DNA from 3 places in the Wukongibacter baidiensis genome. Region 2 is predicted to be linked to each of the others. Evidence: riboswitches for the same ligand, from Rfam matches in the RefSeq annotation. Region 2 holds a riboswitch; each other region holds the start of a gene.
The links. A riboswitch is a leader RNA that binds a small molecule or an ion and turns the genes downstream of it on or off. The one in region 2 is predicted to bind S-adenosylmethionine.
Positions count from the first base shown of each region.

Region 1: linked by a shared signal. The riboswitch ahead of R9X47_RS24055 (homocysteine biosynthesis protein) and the one ahead of R9X47_RS14645 (methionine ABC transporter ATP-binding protein) in region 2 are both predicted to bind S-adenosylmethionine.
Region 3: linked by a shared signal. The riboswitch ahead of R9X47_RS20190 (O-acetylhomoserine aminocarboxypropyltransferase/cysteine synthase family protein) and the one ahead of R9X47_RS14645 (methionine ABC transporter ATP-binding protein) in region 2 are both predicted to bind S-adenosylmethionine.

Region 1 is NZ_CP138202.1:5,335,719-5,343,926, forward strand. Features, by position in the region: gene R9X47_RS24040 (AraC family transcriptional regulator) at 1-119, opposite strand, end outside; gene R9X47_RS24045 (radical SAM protein) at 437-1,498, opposite strand; gene R9X47_RS24050 (EFR1 family ferrodoxin) at 1,638-2,462, opposite strand; SAM riboswitch class I at 2,854-2,958, shown strand; SAM riboswitch class I at 3,130-3,234, shown strand; gene R9X47_RS24055 (homocysteine biosynthesis protein) at 3,334-4,506, shown strand; gene R9X47_RS24060 (NIL domain-containing protein) at 4,510-4,911, shown strand; gene R9X47_RS24065 (UPF0280 family protein) at 4,959-5,681, shown strand; gene metF (methylenetetrahydrofolate reductase [NAD(P)H]) at 5,709-6,605, shown strand; gene R9X47_RS24075 (vitamin B12 dependent-methionine synthase activation domain-containing protein) at 6,589-7,320, shown strand; gene R9X47_RS24080 (homocysteine S-methyltransferase family protein) at 7,292-8,208, shown strand, end outside.
Region 2 is NZ_CP138202.1:3,238,566-3,246,773, forward strand. Features, by position in the region: gene R9X47_RS14630 (D-serine ammonia-lyase) at 1-734, shown strand, start outside; gene R9X47_RS14635 (class I SAM-dependent methyltransferase) at 1,052-2,224, opposite strand; gene R9X47_RS14640 (ferritin-like domain-containing protein) at 2,509-3,012, opposite strand; SAM riboswitch class I at 3,227-3,330, shown strand; gene R9X47_RS14645 (methionine ABC transporter ATP-binding protein) at 3,459-4,454, shown strand; gene R9X47_RS14650 (methionine ABC transporter permease) at 4,447-5,097, shown strand; gene R9X47_RS14655 (MetQ/NlpA family ABC transporter substrate-binding protein) at 5,111-5,938, shown strand; gene R9X47_RS14660 (dicarboxylate/amino acid:cation symporter) at 6,018-7,172, opposite strand; gene R9X47_RS14665 (NADH-dependent [FeFe] hydrogenase, group A6) at 7,287-8,208, opposite strand, start outside.
Region 3 is NZ_CP138202.1:4,482,415-4,490,622, reverse strand. Features, by position in the region: gene R9X47_RS20205 (HD-GYP domain-containing protein) at 397-1,011, opposite strand; gene R9X47_RS20200 (flavodoxin) at 1,371-1,802, opposite strand; gene R9X47_RS20195 (DUF3793 family protein) at 1,868-2,464, opposite strand; SAM riboswitch class I at 2,782-2,883, shown strand; SAM riboswitch class I at 2,972-3,074, shown strand; gene R9X47_RS20190 (O-acetylhomoserine aminocarboxypropyltransferase/cysteine synthase family protein) at 3,211-4,488, shown strand; gene metA (homoserine O-acetyltransferase MetA) at 4,717-5,637, shown strand; gene R9X47_RS20180 (YibE/F family protein) at 5,749-6,849, opposite strand; gene R9X47_RS20175 (aspartate aminotransferase family protein) at 6,984-8,208, opposite strand, start outside.

The sequences.
Region 1 (8,208 bases), 2.1 Mb from region 2:
GGTGGTATAAAACCTAGAGACTTATCGTCGATTTGAAAATTTCCATAATCTGTTTGTATATAGACATAGGACTCAAGAGGAATCACTATCTGAGCATACGAATGGTTATGACAGCTCATTTTCCTTGAAATCTCTACAATGCTACAAGTTATTTTATTGATATAATCACCTACTTTTCACCTTTCGGATATTAAATGTTGTAAAATATAACACAATAAATACTATAGTTAGTAGAAAAGTAACCTTTGATAAAATTCAACCCGAATTTTTTATGAACAATTCAGATTCAATATAATCATTCTAGCAAATTTTAGTATTTATATTCAAGTAGGTATCAAGGGTTTTAATAAAAATACAATCTGGTGAAAAGAAATTGTGATATTTTTATAAGCTTTGAAAATAGCAATACTTTTTAGTCCATAGAAATTGCTTTAAGTTAAGAAATTAACTCATCAATCCATTCTTTATTTTCATATAAAGCACATCCACCTTGTGATTCCTGCAACAAATGATGGTTATCTCTTATCTTTTTTAGCATATTAGATTTTAAAGCATCTATTAAAGATTTTTCTTTCAAATTAACATCAGAAATTGGAGCAAAAGGGCACGCTTCTACATTACCAGTACTACTTATATGCAAGAAACCTCTACCTGCTGCTAAACAACCACCAAAAGCTTCCTCGTCTCCAGGTAAGGGGATAGCCAACATAGAATAATTCTTACTGAGTGTACTTATTTGCATAATTAGATCTTCTTTTTGTTTCTCGGTCAAACATAAACCTTTATCACCATTGCAAGGTACATATTCTATTAAAAATACTGCTCTACAGCCCATTTTTTCTAAATTAGACAAATAAGAATCGTTAATAACTAAATCATAGTTTTTACTTGTTAAGGTTATCGATGTTCCGAATATAATTTTACTGTCATCAAGTTTCTGCATAACCGACATAACATTTCTATACACACCGTTTCCACGTCTCTCATCGGTAGATTCTTCGTCACCTTCTAAGCTAAATGCTATTATCAAGTTCTTAATGTCTTTTAGTTGCCTTGTTACCTTATCATCTATTAATAATCCATTTGAAAACATAACAAATAGAGTATCACTGTACTTTTTAGGAATATCTAGGATATTCTTTTTTACGAGGGGCTCTCCACCAGCTATCATAATAATACTTACTCCTAAATCAATACCTTCTTTGACTATATTATCTATATCATCAATAGTCATCTCATCGTCTTTAACTCTGTTTTGAGCACAAGCATAGCAGCTAGCACAGGATAAGTTACAATCATTAGTAACGCTAATAATCAATATAGGAGGAACAGTAACATCATCACTCGCCAATATTTCTGCCCTTATTTTCTCTTGCTTTTTTAGTTTTACAACAGCCTTTGCATACGACGGTAAATAATTTGTTCTACCTGATAAGAATCTTCTATTTTCTATTAGATTCTTACTCATCGCATTATTAAATAATTTAACCCCATCCATTATATACACCTCACAAAAATTATTAATAGAGCAAATTGCATAATTACAATCCTAAAAAACTTACTACTATATATAGTCTTAAATTCCACAGAGCTATACCATATTTATTATGCAATTTCTTCAATTACTTACTTAGCTTCTAAAGAAATGCATCAGGCTCTTTTCTTTTATCTCTATATTTAACTACATTGTCTACGGATTTAATCAATGCTGGACTCGCAGACTTTATTGCCTTTTTAGGACATGCGTTAGCACAGCCATAACAACCAATACACTTATTTATATCAAATTCTATATTCCCCTTTAATGTAATTGCTTCCGTAGGACAGTGCTTTACACATTTGCCGCATTTAATACATGAATCAGACACAGATAGCTCTTTCCATGAGTTTGGAAGTTTCACTCCTAATCCTGGTAGGGCTGAAATTAGAGCGCATTTAATAGTTGAAAATGCACCTTCATCTGGCCAGTCTATTTTTAGTTTTCTATTAAAACTAAGATCCTTTAGAATTACTACTTTCTTATAGATGTCTTCCCCAAACTTAACCTGTATTCTTTCGTCCTTTGCATCGGGTCTACCTGTTGCGACATTTGATGCAAAAGTGTGTTGACCGATAAATCCTCCACCGGCTACCATTTTAAAGCCTCTTTCTTCCATTGCCTTTTTCATTACAATGAGAGCCTTTCCATAATAACCATTACCACAGGTAACAGTTCCAACAAATGGAGTACCATTTCCATTTAAGGTACCAATGATTTCAGCTGGTAGACCAAATAGTTTAGATGCTGTCGGCATTCCAAGTATCACAAGGTCGTCTTTTGAGAAGTTATATGTTTTTTCTCTGTTTTCTTTTCTTAGCATATCATGCTCTATGATTTCAAGATCCTTCATGCCCTTTGCAATGTTTTGTACTGTCTTTTTTGTTGTACCGCCGGGACTAAAATAAATTAAATGTACTTTCATTTTATCGCCTCTTTCATATAAAATTTTAAAAGATTATCTTAAAAAACACTTCTGAATATCATATAAATTTAGCATTCTAAAGAAATATTAGAGTTACTGAATTCTAATACTTTACTATATTTCTCTCTGCTTTCATTATTTATCATGCTATAGCCTATGATTTCATATTGTTTACTATATCGCGGATTTATATTCCGTGGAATATAAACATAATATCATACACGTTATTATGTGTCAAGGAATATATATATGGTTTTATTAGGTTGTAATTGCCAATGATATTGCCTTGTATTATCTACCTTGAAAGTTGAGAAAAAATTTTGAAAAAAGTGTTGACAATTGTTATTAAGGACAGTATACTTATAATCAATCATAAAAGTGAATAATTAATCTCTTATCAAGAGTGACGGAGGGATCTGGCCCTATGATGTCCGGCAACCGGTACTATATGTACAATGGTGCTAATTCCAGCGGTAGTGATACCGACAGATGAGAACGCTGAGTTTATTAAGCCTTTTCCACTGTTGGAAAAGGCTTTTAATATTTTATATATAAGTTACGAAAAATCTATTACATTCCGAAGATTTAACATCCCCAAAAACGCTGGCTGTCAAATCTCCAGAAAGTAAGATGTTTATCGTATTATATATATCAAAACTAAATATTCTTCTTATCAAGAGTGATGGAGGGAACTGGCCCTATGAAATCCGGCAACCTGTACTCCGTGTACAAAGGTGCTAAATCCAGCGGTAGTGATACCGACAGATGAGAATGCTGTGATTAAAAGCCTTTTCTCTGTCAGAAAAGGCTTTTTTAAATATTTAGAAAATTAGAAAACAAATAATCAATAATTATCTAAGGGGGAATTAATGTGGCAGTGAAAAAATCCTATGAGGAGATTAACGAAAAGATAAGAAATGGTACAGCTGTGGTAGTTACTGCTGAAGAGGTAATCGATATTGTTAAGGAAAAGGGGATAGAAGAGGCTACAAAATATGTGGATGTTGTTACTACAGCAACCTTCGGACCTATGTGTTCTTCGGGAGCTTTTCTTAACTTTGGGCACTCAGATCCGCCAATAAAAATGTCAAAGGTACATTTAAATGGAGTACCTGCGTACTCAGGACTTGCAGCTGTTGATGTATATATAGGAGCAACTGAAGAATCGGAAGATAAAGGAATGGAGTATGGCGGAGCCCATGTTATCTGTGATCTAATAGATGGAAAGAAAGTTCATCTAATGGCAACGGCCCGTGGTACAGATTGCTATCCATGTAAGGAAGTAGAAACATATATCACTAAGGAATCCATCAACGAGGCATACTTATTTAACCCAAGAAACTGTTATCAAAATTATAATGCAGCTATTAATACTTCTGATAGAAGGATATATACCTACATGGGAATATTACAGCCCGATCAAGGAAATATAACATACTCAACGGCAGGTCAACTAAGCCCTCTTTTCAATGACCCGCTATATAGAACTATCGGTATAGGCACAAGAATATTTCTAGGTGGAACCGTTGGATATATATCATGGCAGGGTACACAATTTAACTCCGCATGTAATAGAGACGAGAATGGAGTGCCACTAGGTGGAGCTGGAACATTAGCCGTAATAGGGGATCTTAAGAATATGAGCACGGAATACATTAGACCGGCAGTTTTCGAAAATTATGGTACATCAATATTTGTAGGTATAGGTATTCCTATTCCAATACTTGATGAAGAAATGATGAAGTATGTATCCGTTGAAGACAAAGATCTTCATACAAATATAATTGATTATAGTGTCCCAAGAAGAAGCAAGCCGAGTCTAGGTAGAGTAAGCTATGCAGAGCTTAGAAGCGGCAAAGTAACTGTTGATGGTAAAGAAATCAAAACGGCACCGCTATCAAGTCTTCATAAGGCCCGTAAGATTGCCGATGAGCTGAAGGATTGGATTAGGAAGGGTGATTTCCAAATACAAGAACCGGTGCAGCCATTACCATTAAATAATAAAGTGAATTCCCTTGAAATAGTAGAAGAAGAGGAGGCGTAGGATATGAAAAAATTATTACTATTATCATTCCCAACAAATTTAACGGGTGAACCTATTACATACACCCTTATAAAAAACTATGATTTAAAAATAAATATCCTACGAGCGTCGATAGATTACAATATTGAGGGGTCCTTATTCCTTGAAGTAGAGGGATTAGAAGAAAAAATCGATCTAAGTATAGAATATCTAAAAATTGTAGGTGTAAAGGTTAAAGTAATAAAAACCGCAATAACTATAGATGAAGATAAATGTGTTAACTGTGGAGCATGTACATCGATCTGTGAAGTAGGAGCCCTTACAATGAGCGACGACTGGAAGATAGAATTCCATAAGGATAGATGTCTTGACTGTAAACTATGTATAAAAGCATGTCCAGTTAGGGCCATAGCAAGCATCGTTTAAGTAGGCGTGATGATATAAGACAGAGGTTATTTGGGGATGGTGATTAAATGTACGAAGAAAGATTTTATAGAGAATACATGAAGGCAGACAATTTCATAAATTTCACAGTAATTGATAAGGAATCGGATCTACACATATCCGCCAAAACTAACCTTGTGAAGGAAGCAAAACAATATCTTGAAAAGTATAGAACAGCCATTAAGGACTACGGTGATAATGATACTGAGTTCTATAAAAGTTTAGTACCCTTAGAAGTTTCAAAGGATGCTGATGAAATAGTAAAACATATGGCTGAAGCAGCGAACCATGCTAATGTAGGCCCAATGGCTGCCGTTGCAGGTGCTGTATCACAATACGTGGGCCTCGACCTATTGAATTACACAGATGAAATAATAATCGAAAATGGTGGAGATATATTTATAAAAACAAATAAGAGAAGAAAAATACTAATTTACGCTGGTAATTCTCCATTTTCAGAGAAGATTGCATTATCAATATCTCCAGAAGATACGCCCCTTGGAATATGTACCTCGGCAGGTACGATTGGACATTCCATAAGCTTTGGAAAGGCCGATGCGGTGGTTGTTTTATCAAAGGATACCCTATTGGCAGATGCAACTGCAACGGCTATAGGAAATATCATAAAGGACCCAGATGACATAAATAAAGGAATAGAATACGGAAAGGCCATCGAAGGCATTGAAGGTATTTTAATAATTATAGAAGACAAGATGGGTGCATGGGGAAAGATAGAGTTAGTTAAACCATAAATATTAATTAAAACTGGAGGGATGACTATGTTAATTAGAGATAAATTTAAAAATAAAAGTCCATTAATTTCATTTGAAATTTTTCCACCTAAGAGAGAATATCCTGTAGAAACTATATACAATACAATAGATGCTTTAAATGATATGAAACCTGACTTTATTAGTGTAACCTATGGTGCAGGAGGAAGTACAAAGGATACTACTGTAGATATAGCTTCCTTTATTAAAAATAAATATGACCTATCGGCTTTAGCCCATCTTACATGCCTAACATCTACTAAGAACGAGGTTGAAGAAACATTGAATTCCCTTAAAGCCAAGGGTGTTAGAAATATACTTGCACTTAGAGGAGATTATCCAGACGGAGCTGGACCTGACTATATAGGTCCTGATCATTATAAATATGCAAAGGATTTGATTGCACACATTAAGAAAAACGATGATTTTTGTATAGGTGCAGCATGCTATCCAGAGAAGCACTTAGAATGTGAAAGTCTAGATAAGGACCTACTGTACTTAAAGGAAAAGGTAGATGCAGGAGTAGACTTTCTAGTAACTCAGTTATTTTTCGATAATGAAACCTTCTATAGTTTTAAAGAGAAAACCGACAAACTAGGCATAAATGTACCTATAATAGCAGGGATATTACCGGTACTAGGTAAAAAGCAAGTTGAAAGAATTGTTTCACTATCAGGATGCAGCTTGCCTAAAAAGTTCCTTCGTATATTAGAAAAATACGAGCATAAACCAGAAGCCCTAAAAGAAGCTGGAATCGCCTACGCAATAGAGCAGATTATTGATCTTCTATCTTGGGGAATAGACGGAATCCATGTTTATACAATGAACAGGCCGAAAACAACAAGAAGGATTATTGAAAGCATCACTAATATAAGAGGAGTATTGACTGATGACAAGGCATCTTGAATACAACATGATTAATAAAAAGGATATAGACTTAGTAATTGATAAAAATGAGGTCTTACGTTACCTTGGATATGGCAAGAAAGAAGCCGATGAGATTACCGATGGTATTATAGATGAATGTTTAGAGGAAATATCAGAAATAGCAAGGACCAACTTTGTGTATAATATCTATGAAATCAAAAGAGAAGAAGGAAATATCTACTTTAAAAATTCAAAGTTCAAAATAGAAGGAAAAGATATATATAAGCATTTACAGAATTCAGAAAAATGTGCTATTATGGCTGTAACCTTAGGTAATGAAGTAGATAAAAGGATTAGATATTATAGTAAGGTTAATCTAACCAAGAGTGTAATATTTGATGCCTGTGCTACGGCAGGAATAGAAGCTTTGTGTGACAGAGTAGAATCGGAAGTAAAGAAAATCGCAATAAACAATGGATATAATATTACATCAAGATATAGCCCAGGATATGGAGACCTATCAATAGAGATTCAGCCAAAGATACTAAACCTTTTAGATGCTCAAAAACATATAGGGCTTACCGTTACCGATAGTTATATATTAATTCCTCGAAAATCTGTAACTGCCCTTATAGGTATTGGCGAGGAAGTAAAGGTTGTAAAATTAAGTTGTAAAGACTGTAGATTACATGATAATTGTTTATTTGCAAAGGAAGGGGATAGCTGTGGAAATACAAAAACTGCTAGAAAATAATTTTCTATTCTTTGATGGAGCTATGGGAACTATGCTTCAAAGAGAAGGCTTAAAGGGAGGAGAACTTCCAGAAGGCTATAATGTTCACTCTCCAGAAGTTGTATATAACATTCATAAAAAATATCTTGAGGCCGGGGCAGATATTATAACTACTAATACCTTTGGAGCAAATAGATTCAAGCTGGAAGACTCTCCATACACTGTGGAAGAGGTAATCAAAGAGGCTGTAAAGATAGCTAAAAGGGCAGCTGGAGATAAACTAGTGGCCTTAGATATAGGGGCAACAGGAAAAATGATGGAGCCCTATGGAACATTAAGCTTCAATGATGCTTACGATGTATTTAAAGAGCAAGTAGTAGCCGGTAAAGAAGCAGGAGCAGATATTATATTAATAGAGACAATCTCAGATCTATATGAAGCTAGAGCTGCTATTTTAGCTGCGAAGGAAAATAGTGATTTACCTGTTTTTTGTACACTGACCTTCCAAGAAAACAAACGTACATTAATGGCTACCGATGCCATTACGATGGTTCAAGTGTTAGAAGGCCTTGGAGTAGATGTTTTAGGGGTAAATTGCTCATTAGGACCAAAGCAGCTTCAACCAATAGTTGATGAAATTTTAAAATATGCCACTATTCCTGTAATGATACAGCCAAATGCAGGACTTCCTAAGCTAAGGGATGGAAAGACCGTATATGACTTAACAGCACCGGAATTTGCTGAAGAAATAAAAATAATGGCTGGCAAGGGTATATCAGTCTTTGGAGGCTGTTGTGGTACAGACCCTGACTTTATAAAGGTAGTAAGGGAAAAGCTAACGGATTTGAAACCTCAAAAATTAGATAATCAGAAATTAACTACAGCTTGCTCATCCAAAAAGACAGTTAT
Region 2 (8,208 bases):
GTAAAGGTGTTACTGTTGTTGAGTATGAGTCAGACTATAGCAAAGCAGTTGAAGAAGGAAGAAAACAGGCTGAATCAGATCCAAATATGTATTTCATCGATGATGAAAACTCTACGAATCTATTCTTAGGATATGCCGTTGCTGCCTATAGGCTAGAAAAACAGCTAAAAGAAAAGGATATCATAATTGATGCTGATCATCCTTTGTTTGTTTATCTCCCATGTGGAGTTGGTGGCGGACCAGGTGGTGTTGCCTTTGGTTTAAAGCTCATATTTAAGGATAATGTACATTGTTTCTTTGCGGAACCTACCCACTCACCTTGTATGCTTATTGGCATGATGACCGAACTCCATGACAAGGTATGTGTTCAAGATTTTGGAATTGATAATATCACAGCTGCCGATGGCTTAGCCGTAGGTCGTGCCTCCGGCTTTGTAGGTAAAACCTTGGAAAATCTCCTTAGTGGCTGTTATACCATAGAAGATAGCACTCTATATATGCTTTTAAGTAAGTTATTTGATACGGAAAAAATTTACCTAGAACCATCAGCTCTGGCAGGTGTTCCAGGTGCTGTTAAGTTATTTAAGGATAGCTTAGGGCAGAAATATTTTAAGGATTGCAATCTAGAAGAAAAGATGAAGAATGCTACTCACATTGCTTGGGCAACCGGTGGGAGTATGGTTCCAAAGGATATTATGGAAGGATACTATAAGAAAGGTTTAGAAGCAAAGTAAACATTAAAAGTTTGATATACAGCTTAAGGGTTTTTCCTTTAAGTTTGGAAAACATGACAAGGGGACAGACCCCCAGACACACTAAAAAGATTGTATGTCAGATGGGTCAGTCCCCTAGTCACGTTTTCATCTATATATAATACGATAAACATCTTACATTCTGGAGATTTGACATCCAACGTTTTTGGGGATGTTAAATCTTCGGAATGTAATAGATTTTTCGTAATTTATATATGGCATAAATATATCTTTTTAAATAGTTTTAGTTCAATCTCTTATCAAGCTAAAACCTAATAGTTTCGACTAAATCCTAGTAGCTAGAAGCTTATTCTTTTCCTCATTTCCTCACCCATAGCTTTTTCAAGGTAGGGGTCTATATTCCAAAACTTTTTAAACTCTTTATATTGCTTTATAGACTCTTCATTGTATTTACCTTTATTAAAGGCCCTTATAAGAATGTTTTTCGGTGTATGTTCCATATCTATAAACTCCAGCATCTGTACAGAATATCCCATTATTTCAAGAACATTTCCCCTGATGCTATCGGTAATAAGACTTGAAAGCTTTTCCTTAATGATTCCATGCTTCTCCATAGGTTTCATTACGGGGTTATGAATTTTGTTAAACATCTCATGCTGACAGCAAGGAACTGAAAGGATTACATCTGCTTCCCAATTCACCGCTTTGATAAGGGCGTCATCGGTAGCTGTATCACAGGCATGAAGTGAAACTACCATGTCAGCCTTCTGGGTTCCTTCAAAACCCTTTATATCTCCATGTATAAATTTCAGTTTATTATAGCCTAGCTCACTAGCTATTTTATTACAAAACTCTATTACATCTTCTTTAAGGTCAAGTCCTATTATATTAACATCCAAGTCTAGTTTATCCACAAGATAATAGTATAAAGCAAAGGTAAGATACGATTTTCCACAGCCAAAATCGATTATATTTATAGTACGCTCTTTATTTAAATGAGGTATACAATCTGAGACCATCTCTAAGAATCTATTTAGCTGCTTAAATTTGTCATATTTTTGAGATAGAATCTTTCCATCCTTATTCATAACCCCAAGCTTGATTAAAAATTCACAAGGTTCATTTTCTGGAAGTATATAATTTTTCTTTCGATTATGACTTAGATCTACTTTTTCCTTTGTTGGAGACTTTTTAAGTACCTTTTCCTTCCCTTTTTTACTTACTAATATCTGATAGTCTGCATCTATTGTATATATATTTGCTTGCCTAAAATATGATTTAATCAGATTATTTAGCTCTGATATTGCTTCATAGGAATCAAGGTTGTTATGGGTTACTTTCTTATCATAGTGATATGTAAACTGAATCATAAATTGATTTTTAATAATTACGGGTTTTACTGAAACTTTGTTAAAGGTCTTTTCGCTCTTTTTCCTAACATTGCTTAATACTCCCTGTATAAGCTTTTCCTCACCTACTACGCTATCTATTAAACTTAGTATATTATCCATAAATTCTCTCCTAATAAGTATTTATAAAGATATTTTTTCCTATATAGAACCCATTTATAAATCTTCTTTTCAATTCAAGATTATAATATATATATGAATAAGTTTAAAGAGATAACCTCCTTATAAATCTACATTGTGATTTTCTATATACAATAAAATAGGCATTGTTCTTTAGAACTTTGCCCCATATCTTAGAAATGACCTCTTCACTTGAAATTTGAACATGTCATTCTACCATCTATGAATTTATAATTTGGATGCATCGCACGCCGCCCTTTAAATTTTTATCTTAAACACTTACATCCTTTACATTCTGATATAAACTTTAAAGGCTCTACCGCTTTCTTTTTTTCAAGCTTACCTACAAAATTTAAAATATTTTCCATAACTAATTTATGTTTCTTCTCTTCTTCTGCAAGTTTTTTAAATATCATTCTTTCTCTTTCATCCTCAGCCTTATGATAGTGTTCTTCATATAATTTCATGCTTTTATCTTCCATGTTGTAAGCATGTCTATAGGCTTCTATAGCAGGAGCCGTTAGATCAATTTTCTTATCTGAGGAAAGCATTTCAGCAAATATATTATTTGCCTTTTTTAAAGTGTTTGATTTGATACTCTCTCCTTCAGCATCCTTCATGCCATTTATTATTCTATGGTGATCATCTTCATCCTTTGCAAGCATTTCAAATATTTTTTTAAGCCCCTCATCCTGGGATCTATTCATCAGCTCTTCATAATATCTTTTTCCATCTAGTTCCATATTCATAGCAAATTCATAAATATCCACTACACAACCTCCTATATAGAGTTTTCAATGAAATCTCTATAATAATCTTCTATTAGTTTATTAATACCCATATGTTATTGAAAATTAAACTTAAATTTTAATATTATTTGATATTTGGTAAATTTTACATAGAAAATTCTCTATTGACAAATCTTATCATTGCTTTATAATATAAATCATATTATTAAAATATCGTAAAACAAAATATCTGAAACTCTTATCAAGAGCGGCGGAGGGACTGGCCCTATGAAGCCCAGCAACCGGCATTTTATGCATCGGTGCTAAATCCAGCGATATTTCGGTATCGAGAGATGAGACTAACTATAAGCCTATTACCTCTTTCGTTATCGAAAGAGGTTTTTTTATTGCTGTAATTTCATAGGAAAAAAGTTTTACCAAGACGTGAACATCTCAGTCCTCAAACTTTTATTAGTGAGGTGAATCAATTGATTAAACTTAGTAATCTAACAAAGGTGTATAGCAAGAATAAAAATGAAGTAGTAGCTTTAAAAAATATCAACTTAGAAGTCAACAAAGGTTCTATTCATGGAATAATTGGCCTGAGTGGAGCAGGTAAATCCTCTCTAATCAGATGTGTAAACCGACTTGAAGAACCTACTTCCGGTGAAGTTTTGATTAATGGAGTAAATCTAACAACATTAAATAGCAAAGATCTCAGAAATGCAAGAAAGCGAATAGGTATGATTTTTCAAGGATTTAATCTTTTATTAAGTAAAACCGTTTTTGATAATATAGCTTTTCCATTGAGATTAGCTAAGATACCTGAGGCCGAAATCAAAAAAAGAGTTATATCTTTACTCGAGTTGGTAGAGCTTTCTGACAAAGCCAATGTTTATCCATCTCAATTAAGCGGAGGACAGAAACAACGAGTAGGTATAGCTAGGGCCCTAGCCAACGAACCAGATGTTTTACTATGTGATGAAGCTACTTCGGCCCTAGATCCTAAAACCACAAAGCAAATTCTAACTTTACTTAGAGATATAAATAAGTCCTTAGGGATTACAATGGTTGTCGTTACCCATGAAATGGATGTAATTAAAGAAATATGTGATTATGTAACGATATTAGAAGGTGGAAGAGTTATTGAAGCAGGAAACACCGTGGATGTCTTTTCAAAACCTGGCAACGAGATAACGAAGCACTTTGTAGAGAGTAATAATTACTTACCAAAAGAATTCATAAAGGGTGTGACTTTGAATCTCTCCTTCACAAAGGGAAGTGCAAAGGAGCCTGTTATATCAAGCTTAATAAGGGAGTTTGATATTAATGTAAACATTTTGTCGGGCCAAATAGAATATGTTCAAGATCAACCCTTAGGTAAATTAACTATAGGTATTGATAATATATCAAATAATTTAAATACTATTATTTCATACCTTGAGTCTAATAATGTAAAAGCAGAGGTGATTGCAAATGAATAATATACTTGAACTTCTTATCCCATCACTTGTTGAAACACTTTATATGATAGGAATATCGGCATTGTTTACAATACTACTTGGTTTACCCCTCGGCATAATCCTAGTAGTTACAGAAAAAAACCATATAATGCCTTTTCCTTCACTAAATAAGGTGCTTTCTACAATAATTAATATTATACGGTCACTGCCTGCAATAATCTTAATAATCTTAATTGTCCCATTTACTCGGTTTATAGTAGGTACTTCTATTGGAACTACAGCAGCTATTGTTCCATTGGTCGTCGCGGCTACACCATTCTTCGCAAGGGTAGTCGAGACTTCTTTAAGAGAAATTGATTGGGGAATAGTAGAGGCTTCAATTGCAATGGGTGCATCCCCCTTTCAAATTATTCTAAAGGTTTTATTACCAGAGGCAATGTCATCCCTTGTCCTTGGTATTACTATAACACTTATAAATATTTTAGGTTATTCTGCTATAGCTGGAATAGTCGGAGGAGGTGGACTAGGAGATTTAGCAATTAGATATGGCTATCATCGTTTTAAAACAGATGTATTAATAGCTGCCGTAATTGTACTTATTGCTATAGTTCAAATTACTCAGTTCTCAGGAAATTTTTTAGCAAAAACACTGAAGAAAAGTTAAGGAGGAAAATTTAATGAAAAAAAATATCTTATTAATTACTATTGGTTTACTAATTCTTTCCCTTGCATTAGCTGGTTGTACTTCTTCTAATGCACCGGCAAATAATGAGTCTAAGGATGATAAAGTAGTTCTAAAGGTAGGTGCAACACCGGTACCTCATTCTGAGATTTTAAATTTAATCAAGCCAAAGCTTGAAGAAAAGGGCATTACCCTTGAAATAATTGAATTTACTGATTACGTAAAACCTAACCTTGCTCTAGATGCGAAGGAAATAGATGCAAACTTCTTTCAACACGTACCTTACATGGAATCCTTTGCTAGGGAACACAAGATACAGCTAGCTAGTGCTGCTAAGGTTCATGTTGAGCCCCTTGGGCTGTATTCAAAGAAAATCAAGTCAGTAGATGAATTAAGGGATGGAGCCGTAATTTCTATTCCAAACGATCCTACTAATGAAGGTAGAGCGTTAATTCTTCTTGAAGCTAAGGGATATATTAAGCTCAAGGAAAATGCTGGCCTAGAAGCTACTGATAATGACATAATAGAAAATCCTAAGAACTTAGTATTTGAACCTATCGATGCAGCTCAGTTACCTAGAACTCTAGATGATGTTGATGCATCTGTTATCAATACAAATTATGCTCTTGAAGCTGGTCTTAATCCTTCAAAGGATGCATTAATAATCGAGGGAAGTGAATCTCCATATGCAAATATACTTACTATTAGACCCGATGATAAAGAGAATGAAAGTATAAAGAAATTGGTTGAGGCTTTACAATCGGAAAAGGTTAAAAATTTCATTGAAGAACAATATAAGGGAGCCGTAGTTCCTGCTTTCTAATAAATGAGGGTGTCTCAGAATGGCGAATTTCTGAAACACCCTGGGCTGAACTCATAAGAAATCTTTATGAGACAGCCCCTTACTTCTTTCTCTTCGCTATCTCATCAATCATTATTGCTATAGCACCATCGCCAGTCACATTTGTTGCTGTCCCAAAGCTATCTTGGGCAAAATGTAGAGCAATCATAAGACCCTGCTGACCAGTGGTAAACATCAACATATTTTCTAATAAGCCCAATGCTGCATATACCCCACCACCGGGTATTCCTGGTGCAGCAACCATTGTTACTCCAAGCATTAATATAAATGGAAGCATAGTTCCAAAGGTCGGAGTTGTTCCTGCTATCAGCATCACTCCCATGGACGCAAGCACTAAGGTAATGGTATCCCCAGCCAAGTGGATAGTCGCTCCCAATGGGATGACAAAATCAATAATATCTTCGGTTATATGGTTTTTACGAGCACTTTGAATAGTCACAGGTATAGTAGCCGCTGAGGATTGAGTACCTAGGGCTGTAAAGTATGCCGGAAGCATGTTTTTTATTGATGTAACGGGGTTCTTGCCGCTTACCATCCATGCTACTATGTATTGTATTATTACATAACATATTTGCAAAATTATTATTAAAGCAAACACCGATGAAAATGCCTTTATTGTCTTAAATATTTCCCCTGTAGTAGTTAATCTTGCAAAAATACCTGAGATATGAATTGGTATCAATGGAATCAATACCCTTCTAATTACACCCTGTACTATATGTTGAAAGTCTCTTAGGGCTTCGAACAAGGTCTTTCCTTCTATATTTGCCATACCAAGTCCTAAAATAAATGCAGTAACTAAAGCAGTCATTACTCCCATCATCGGTGGCATTTCAATAGTAAAATATGGTGCTAGCTCTATTCCTGCTTCACCGGCTGTTTCTCCAGCTTTAATCACACCCGGTAATATTGTGCTGCCTATAATAAATGCTGTAGTTCCAGCAATTATAGTTGAAACGTAGGCAATAAGTGCTGTTAACCCTAATAACTTTCCAGCTCCTCTACCTAGGTCTGCAATACCCGGAGCAACAAATCCAATGATAATCAGTGGAATGATAAATCCTAAGAAGTTTCCAAAAATGCTAGTGAATGTGGTTAATATCCTTACTACGAAATAGACTTCCACAGATCTAGAAACTAGACCTACAATTATACCGAGAATAATTCCCGCAATCAGTTTTGGTAATAACCCCATTTTTTTTGCCAAGTCCATTACCCCTTTCTTTTGTTATTATTTTTTGCAAATTTAGTAGTTGTATATACATTAAGTAGAGACCTAGGTCCCTACTTAACGTATATTCTCTATATTCTAAATCCTCTCTCTTTCCTCATAATGAGTATGAAGAAGCTCATGAGCTTTTTCTCCGAATGGTTCACCAAGATATTCTTCGTATAGCCTCATAACTTCAGGATTTTCATGGGATTTTCTGAGGGTCTTTCTTTTATCCTCTCTATAGATTGCCTCTTGGCGCTTCTTAACAATCTCATCATTTCCATGGTGGTATGGTTGTCCTCCACCGCCAATACAGCCTCCTGGGCATGCCATGATTTCAATTGCATCGTACTTTGAATCGTTTTCTCTAATTTCCTCAAGAAGTCTGCGGGCATTTCCAAGTCCACTGGCAATACCTATGGTCAGTTCCTTATCACCTATTTTAACCTTGCCTTCACGGAGTCCTTCAATACCTCTAAGCTGATTGAATTCGACTTCTTTAAGCTCTTCTCCTGTGATCCACTCATATGCTGTACGAATAGCCGCCTCGATTACACCACCTGTTGTACCAAAAATAACTGAAGCTCCGGTACTTTCTCCCAGTGGTCTATCAAAATCCTCCTCTGGAAGGTTTTTAAAATCTATTCCGGCTTCTTTGATCATCTCTCCCAGTTCACGGGTTGTAACAACGATATCTACATTGTCATTTTCATCCTTAGTAAGCTCTGGACGTTTAGCTTCAGCCTTTTTAGCTATACAAGGCATTATTGAAACTACAACTATATTATCTGGGTCAATATCATTTTTCTCTGCATAGTAGGTTTTAGCAATTGTACCAAACATTATATGGGGCGATTTACAGGTAGACGGTATCTCTAGAAGTTCTGGAAATTGATGCTCTATAAACTTAACCCATGCAGGACAGCAGCTCGTAAGCATAGGCAATGTCTTATTATTTTCCATACGGTATATCAATTCTTTTGCCTCTTCTATTATTGTTAGGTCGGCTCCAAAATCC
Region 3 (8,208 bases), 1.2 Mb from region 2:
AGATTATTCGTGGAAATTTTGAAATGGTGCAAGTAGTTTTGATTTCTAAGGCTTTCATTAAATTTGAAGGCATACCAAAACGGTACGTCAAGAATTTAATGGATGTCTTAGAATCAAAAGGACGTAGCAGAATTTTAAACTTTCTATGGATAGTCTAGGTTTAACTACACTATTTTAACATATAGTTCTAATTTTCTATATATCTATTCTGTAAAAAGTCTTTTATGAGGATTCTTAAGTCAAGAAATTATATTTGTCCATAAATTTAATAGATCAATCATTTCCTATCGCATTATATTATAAAAAGAGTACTAGACGGATTAATAGCCTATCTAGTACTCTTTAGGGAAAGAAAACGTATATTATAGAACGCATATAAAAGATTTATTGCGATTTCTATCTACTATAAAACTCATTTTTCCAACACTTCCATAATTCATTTGCTGCTTCTACTAGCCGGGGATCAAATTGACTTCCTTTATTGGACTCAATCTCTTCTCTACATATATTCCAAGGGATCCCCTTCCTATAGGATCTTTCGGAGGTCATTGCATCAATGGAATCACATATTGCGATAATTCTAGATCCTAAGGGGATGTCTTCTTCCTTCAATCCAGAGGGATATCCTTTGCCATCCCACCTTTCATGATGATGAAGAACGAGCTTCGAAATTTTTCTAAGCTTGTCTGAACGCTTAAGGATATTACTACCAATTTCGGGATGTCTTTTAATAGCCTTCCATTCACTACTAGTTAGTTTACCTTTTTTATTTAATATCTTATCAGGAATACCAATTTTCCCAATATCATGAAGATGGGCAGCTATATGTATAATCTCAAGTTCTTCTCCCTTAAGTCCAATCTCTTTAGCAAGCTGGTATGACATATCACCAACTCTCATAGAGTGTCCCCTAGTATATAAATCCTTTGCTTCTAATGCCCCTACTAGACATTCAATTATATCGTGATATAGTCCAAAATCATCCGATATATCTCCAAGACAATGAATCATATTAGCCTCCATTAAAAAAGCAATACGAGGTACAAAGTACGTATTCTAGAAAGGTCTATATTCGTACATTGTACCCTATGCATAAATATCATATTCTAAGTTTTGCTAGAAAATTGATATCTATATAGAACGCACTTATAAATCTACATTTTGATTTCTTGAATAGCCAACGTTTCAAGGCTTTTTAAGGAAGCAAAATGCAAAAGATTTATTGCGATTTCTATAAACCCAACTATATAGAGTTCATATAACAGAACTTAACTTATACATATCAAAATGCTCTATGTTTCTGAGAGTTTATGACGTTCATAAATTAATAGTTCTACTTGAGTCTCTATATTATTTTTTATCTATAAGACTTAAGCTTTTGCTAAGCTATCTCCTAGGTCCTTGCATTTTTCTACGCCATCATCGTCAGGAGTCAAGTGGATAATTAAACCTTCATCAACAATGTTTGCACCATAGCCCTTCATTCTCTCTTCCCAGTCTCTCATCCATTCACCATCACCCCAGTCATATGAACCGAAAAGAGCTACTTTTTTTCCGGTAAAATCTATATCCTTCAATGACTCAATGAATGGCTCCATAAGGCCTTCTTCTAAAACCTCTGCTCCCATAGAAGGGCAACCAAATGCTAAAAGTTCAGAGTTTACTACCATGTCTTTGTTTGCATCTTCAACTTTAACTACATCAACAGGATTTCCTACATCTTTTACTCCCTCAGAAATTGCATTAGCCATCATTTCAGTATTACCAGTACCACTCCAGTAGATTATAGTTACTTTTTTCATTGATATTGCCTCCTACATATATATTTTTTTGCTATATTATTTATAGCTTTATTACTTACAATAAATCAAATTGACACTAGAACTTTCTCTGGTTCATTAAACTCAAGCAACTTCCTTACTTTGTTTTTAGCTTCTATAAACTCATTAAGCCTTTTATCTGATAATCGTGGATCTCCATAAACTCTCCAGCCATTAACCTTAGTAAGCTTTAGTGATGGATGACCAATAAATCCTATAATGTCCTTTAGTGGATATCCTAGAAATACCCCTATCTCATGGGGAATATCTCCAGTAATCATCTTATCTATAATGATTTGCAAGTACTCATCTAAGCCATATTTTGAGGGATATCCCAAATTCTTTAGAAACCTCATATTTCTGTATTCTTGTAAACTTGTATCTAAACTTTTAGGATTATAAAACAATACCTTAATACTCCCACTTTTATTTTTAAACAATCTATATGTAACTCTTTTACATTTTCCCATATGTTTTTCTATGCTATCTATTTTTCTTAACAACTGTTTTTCATGTTTTGGAAAACTTAATAGTTCTGCCGGCTTAGAACCCATAAGTACAGGTCCTAGTATTTCAACAAGCCACCCAATGAAGTCATTATTTCTTTTATAGGCCAATATACAAGAATCAGAACACTTTGCCATAAGACTACCTCCTTTTCCAAATCAATTGATAACGATTATCATTATCACAGTTATATATTACCACATCTTTTTTCTCCTGTAAACAAATATTGTTAATTTTTTTTCACTCTATTTTTTGAGAGCTATATCTAAAAATCTAATTACATAAGGAAAATAGAATCGCCAAAAGTTCAAAGCACAAAGCCAACTAGATATGCTAATCTAATATACTTATAACTTTTTCTGACCCACCTTCCAAATATTTATTAAATAATTTGAATATTTATTATTGACATCTTGCTACAAAACTGATATTATAATATACAATTCAATATCAATACTTATCAAGAGAGACCGAGGGACTGGCCCTACGACGTCCGGCAACCTGAATTTTTATTCAAGGTGCTAAATCCAGCAGGTATTTGCCTGAAAGATAAGATGCTTAGAATTTAGACTTCTTGCAGATTATCTGCAGGAAGTTTTTTTAGTTAAAACATCTTTTCTAAGTTTTACAAAACTCAATATTTACACTTATCAAGAGAGACCGAGGGACTGGCCCTATGACGTCCGGCAACCTGAATTTTTATTCAAGGTGCTAAATCCAGCAGGTTTTTTACCTGAAAGATAAGATGCTTAGAATTTAAACTTCTTGCAGATTATCTGCAGGAAGTTTTTTTAGGTCATTTCTCGAAGAGAAACCTGACCAAAGCGAAGGGGTTCGATGCCCCTAGGTATTCAAAATAGAAATCAAAATAGGAGGAATTCAAATGTCAAAAAAACTAAACTTTGAAACTATTCAACTACACGGAGGGTATGAGCCTGATTCAAATACAAAGTCAAGGGCCGTACCAATTTACCAAACAACATCCTACGTATTTGATACACCTGAGGAGGCAGCAGATTTATTTGCATTGAAAAAGGCTGGAAATATCTATACCCGTATTACAAATCCAACTACAGATGTTCTTGAAAAAAGAATAGCTTTACTTGAGGGTGGAATAGGAGCAGTTGCAACCTCTTCTGGAATGGCTGCAATAAGTTATGCAATATTGAATATTGCATCATCTGGTGATGAAATAGTTGCTGCTTCTACCTTGTATGGAGGAACATATCAATTATTTGCAAATACCTTTAAGGATTTTGGTATAAAAGTAAACTTTATAAACCCAGATGATCCTTCAAATATCGAAAAAGCTATTAACGATAAAACTAAAGCAGTATATATTGAAACCATCGGGAACCCTGGAATAAATATATGTGATATTGAAAAAATCTCTGAGATAGCCCATGCAAATGATGTTCCTTTAATAGTCGATAATACCTTCGCAACTCCTTATTTATGCAAACCCTTTGAGTTTGGAGCAGATATCGTAGTATACTCAGCAACAAAATATATAGGCGGTAACGGAACCTCTATAGGTGGCTTGGTTATAGACTCCGGTAATTTCAATTGGGATAATGGCAAATTTCCAAAGCTTGTAGAGCCAGATAAAAGTTACAATGGAGTTTCCTATACTGAAGCATTTAAAGAAGCTGCATATATCGCTAGATTAAGAGTTGTTCTTCTAAGGGATTTAGGAGCTTGTATTTCTCCATTTAACTCATTCCTTCTTACTCTTGGTCTTGAAACTCTATCCCTAAGGGTAGAAAGACATATTGAAAATGCAAAAAAAATTGCTGAGTTTCTAAATGGGCATGAAAAAATTGACTGGGTTAACTATCCAGGCCTAGAAGATAACAAATATCATGAAATCTCTAAAAAATACCTTCCAAATGGAACAGGTGCCATTTTTACCTTTGGAGTAAAGGGAGGATACGAAGGAGGAAAGAAATTAATAAGCGCTCTAGAAATATTCTCTCATTTGGCCAATGTTGGTGATGCTAAATCCTTGATTATTCATCCTGCTTCCACTACTCATCAACAGCTTAGCGAAGAGCAGCAGAGGCAAAGTGGAGTTTCCCCCGAATTGATTAGGGTTTCAATAGGCATTGAAAATGCTGATGATTTAATAAATGATCTATCAAACGCACTTGAAAGAATATAAAATAAAGTCCTTAGTTTGGAGATTCAAGTAAAACTATTAATCTAACATGTTGTGAATAGAAGTCTGGTATTTCAACTGACTAAGGGATATGGATATTTCCTTTTAGTAATTTCAATGAATCAGTTTTCTCCTTTGAAGCATATAAAGAAACAGGTTCATTGCATGAACGAAAAGGAAATATCCATATCCCCGCCCGAGGAACTAGCTAAACGAGAAAGGAGAATTACTATGCCAATAGTTATACCTCAAAACCTTCCAGCCTTTGATGTATTGTCAAATGAAAATATCTTTGTTATGAACGAAAACCGTGCCATTCATCAAGATATCAGAGCATTAAAGATTGTTGTATTAAACTTAATGCCTACTAAAATAGAAACCGAGACTCAACTTCTCCGTCTACTAGGAAATGTTCCTCTGCAAATAGAGGTAGTATTCATCCATACCGAGTCCTATGAATCGAAGAATGTATCCAAGGATCATTTAAGTACCTTTTATAAGCATTTCAGTGATATTAAGGATCAAGAATTTGATGGCATGATAATAACTGGAGCTCCAGTTGAGCTCCTCCCCTTTGAAGAAGTTGCATATTGGAGTGAACTAAAGGAAATCATGGACTTTTCGATATCCAACGTTACATCTACCCTACATATTTGCTGGGGATCTCAGGCAGGTCTATATCACCATTACGGAGTTCCTAAGTATGTAGTTGATAAAAAGATTTCGGGAGTATTTCCTCATACTATCAATAACAATAAATTGAATCTCCTAAGAGGCTTTGATGATGTTTTCTATGTACCTCATTCACGATATACTGAAGTACGAAGAGAGGATATAGAAAAGGTTCCTGAGCTTGAAATTTTATCTGAGTCTAGCGATTCAGGAGTATATATTGTCGCTTCAAGGGATAGGAAACAAATATTTATAAGTGGGCATCCCGAATACGATGTTAATACCCTAAAAAATGAGTATTTGAGAGACATTTCTAAAGGAATTGATATAGAAGTTCCTAATAATTATTTTAAAAATGACGATCCAACAGCTGAGCCAGTTTCAAAATGGAGGAGTCATGCTAGTCTACTCTTTTCTAATTGGATTAATTATTATGTATATCAAAAAACCCCTTATATATTAAAGGGGCATTTAGAATAATCAGTATATCTATAAGCAACTTTGAGGTTCAATAAATCTCAAATACTAATGTTTTTATCTATAGGAGGGATATCTTATAAAGTATTCATCTTGTAAGATATCCCCTTCACATTATCTCCTATAATTATACATTCTTTTTCTAGATCTTATATTAGGAGCCATCATGCTTGCTACTAGTGAAGTAAGGGGGATTGTTGAAACTAGTCCAATACTTCCACATAATGATCTAATTATCTCAGTTGATAAAATCTCCATGCTTACTAGTCTACCCAATGGCATTTTCATGAAGTGAAATACTAATAGTATAGGCATAGCTCCTCCAACATAGGCTAAGATAAGGGTATTTACCATGGTTGCCATTATATCTCTACCTACCTTTAATCCTGAAGCAATTAGCCCTGCAAAGGTCATATTTGGATTCTGATCTTTGAGTTCAAAAATTACAGAGGTTATCGACATACTTACATCCATTACTACCCCTATGGCTCCTATTAGTACCCCACTCAGATAGAGCCCTCTGTAGTCTATAACTGTATTCATATATGTTATTAAAAAGTTTACCTCTTCACTAGCCAGTCCAGTTATTGAACATAGATCCGTAAATACCTTCGCCAAAATCCCAGCAATAATTGTTCCTCCTACGGTTCCGATTATCGCTACAAGGCTCTTTCTAGTAAATCCAGATATAAGAATAAAACTAATTAATATAATTATTATTGTACTTATTATTGCAACCATCATTGGATTGTGTCCATCAACAATCAAAGGTATCATGATTTTTACAATTACTAAGCCCGATATACCTAATGAGGTTACAGAAAGTATTCCCTTTATTCCACCGAAGATAATTATCACTACTAGAAATATAATTCCTAGTAACTTAAGGTGGTCTTCTCTAGATACATTAATAATATTTCCTTTTATTCTTCCATTCTGACCCGTACTTAACTTTATAAGAACCCGGCTTCCCTTTCTGAGTTCATAGCTATTTGATGAATATTCCACCGGTATATATTCTATATTTATACCCTTTCCTTTGTATTCACCCTCAAGTATCTTAACCTTTACAGATTTTGTTGTTACCCCTGACCTTGAGTATTCTTCTATCTTTAATACTTCAGCCTTTAATATATCTCCATTATTCTCTTCAGCATAGGCACCGCTTCCTAGAAATAGGAAAATTAAAATTAATAATACAATCCTTCTTCCCATGTTTGTCCCTCCTATTCATAATAATTATTATGAATAGGCTTATACAAATAGACCAAAACTTTTTAATAGAAAAAATAGGGATGTCTTAGAATGATTAATTCTGAGGCAATCCCTTTTCCATTTTCATATTTTATTTATGAAGTCTTTACACCATCAATATTTCTAAACACATTCTCAAATTTGTTTAATGCATCATCAATAACTTCATCGGTATCGGATAGGCTAGTATACAACCTGCTCCCAGCTAAGGTTACTATTCCCTCAGCCAAATAAGCTGCTCCCATTTCCTCCATCATATGCTTACGCTTCTTTACCTCTCCTAGGGCGCTTAATATATTAATTCCCAATTTAACAAACATAGCTGCTCCTGTCTCTAAATGACATATTGAGCCCTGATTATAGGCTACAAATGGAAGGTTATACTTATCGATAAGATAATTTAATCCATTTGTTAATCTGTCTCCGGCTTCACCTGCTTTTTCACATGCATTAGTCTTTTCAATCTCTAAAATTGTGTAGTACCCCGCTATACAGCTTAATGGATTTGCCGCTAGGGTTCCACCAACATAGGCTCTTTTTTTACCACTCTCAAGACCTGCCGCAAGATGATCAATTAAATCCTTTCTACCTCCGATACCACCTGCTGCTGGATATCCCCCTGCTATTACCTTGCCAAAGATAGTCAGATCAGGCTTAACATCAAAATATCCTTGGGCGCTGCCAAGACCTATCCTAAATCCTGTGACAACCTCATCAAATATTAAGATGGTATCAAAGTCATCACAAAGCCTTCTTACTTCTTTGTTATACTCCTCATATATTGGCCTCGTACCACTTTCTGGACCTACTGGTTCCACTATTACACAGGCGGTTCCACCCCTTAACTTATTCTTCTTAAGCTGTTTTCTAAGGGCTTCTATATCATTTGGTTTTACTTCTTGGGTATGCTTACTACATTCTCTTGGTATACCATGGGCTTCAAATCTACCTGTCCCTGGAATCTTTAGTCCATAGACCATCTGATCGCTCCATCCATGATATGCTCCACCGATTTTCACTACCTTTTTCTTCCCCGTAGCAAGCCTTGCTATTCGAATGGCAGCCATAACAGACTCTGTACCACTTCCAAGCATACGAAATTTTTCTACTGCTGGCATATGCTTGTTTATCAGTTTAGCTATTTTAAGCTCATATTCATGAAAAAGTCCTGTAACTGGACCGCAGTGATTAAGTAGCTTAATAACCTCTTTCCTAACGGGTTCATAATTACTTCCTAGTATTGTAGGGCCCCCAGCTTGAAGGAAGTCTATATATTTATTTCCATCGGCGTCCCATAGATAAGCTCCCTCTGCTCTATCA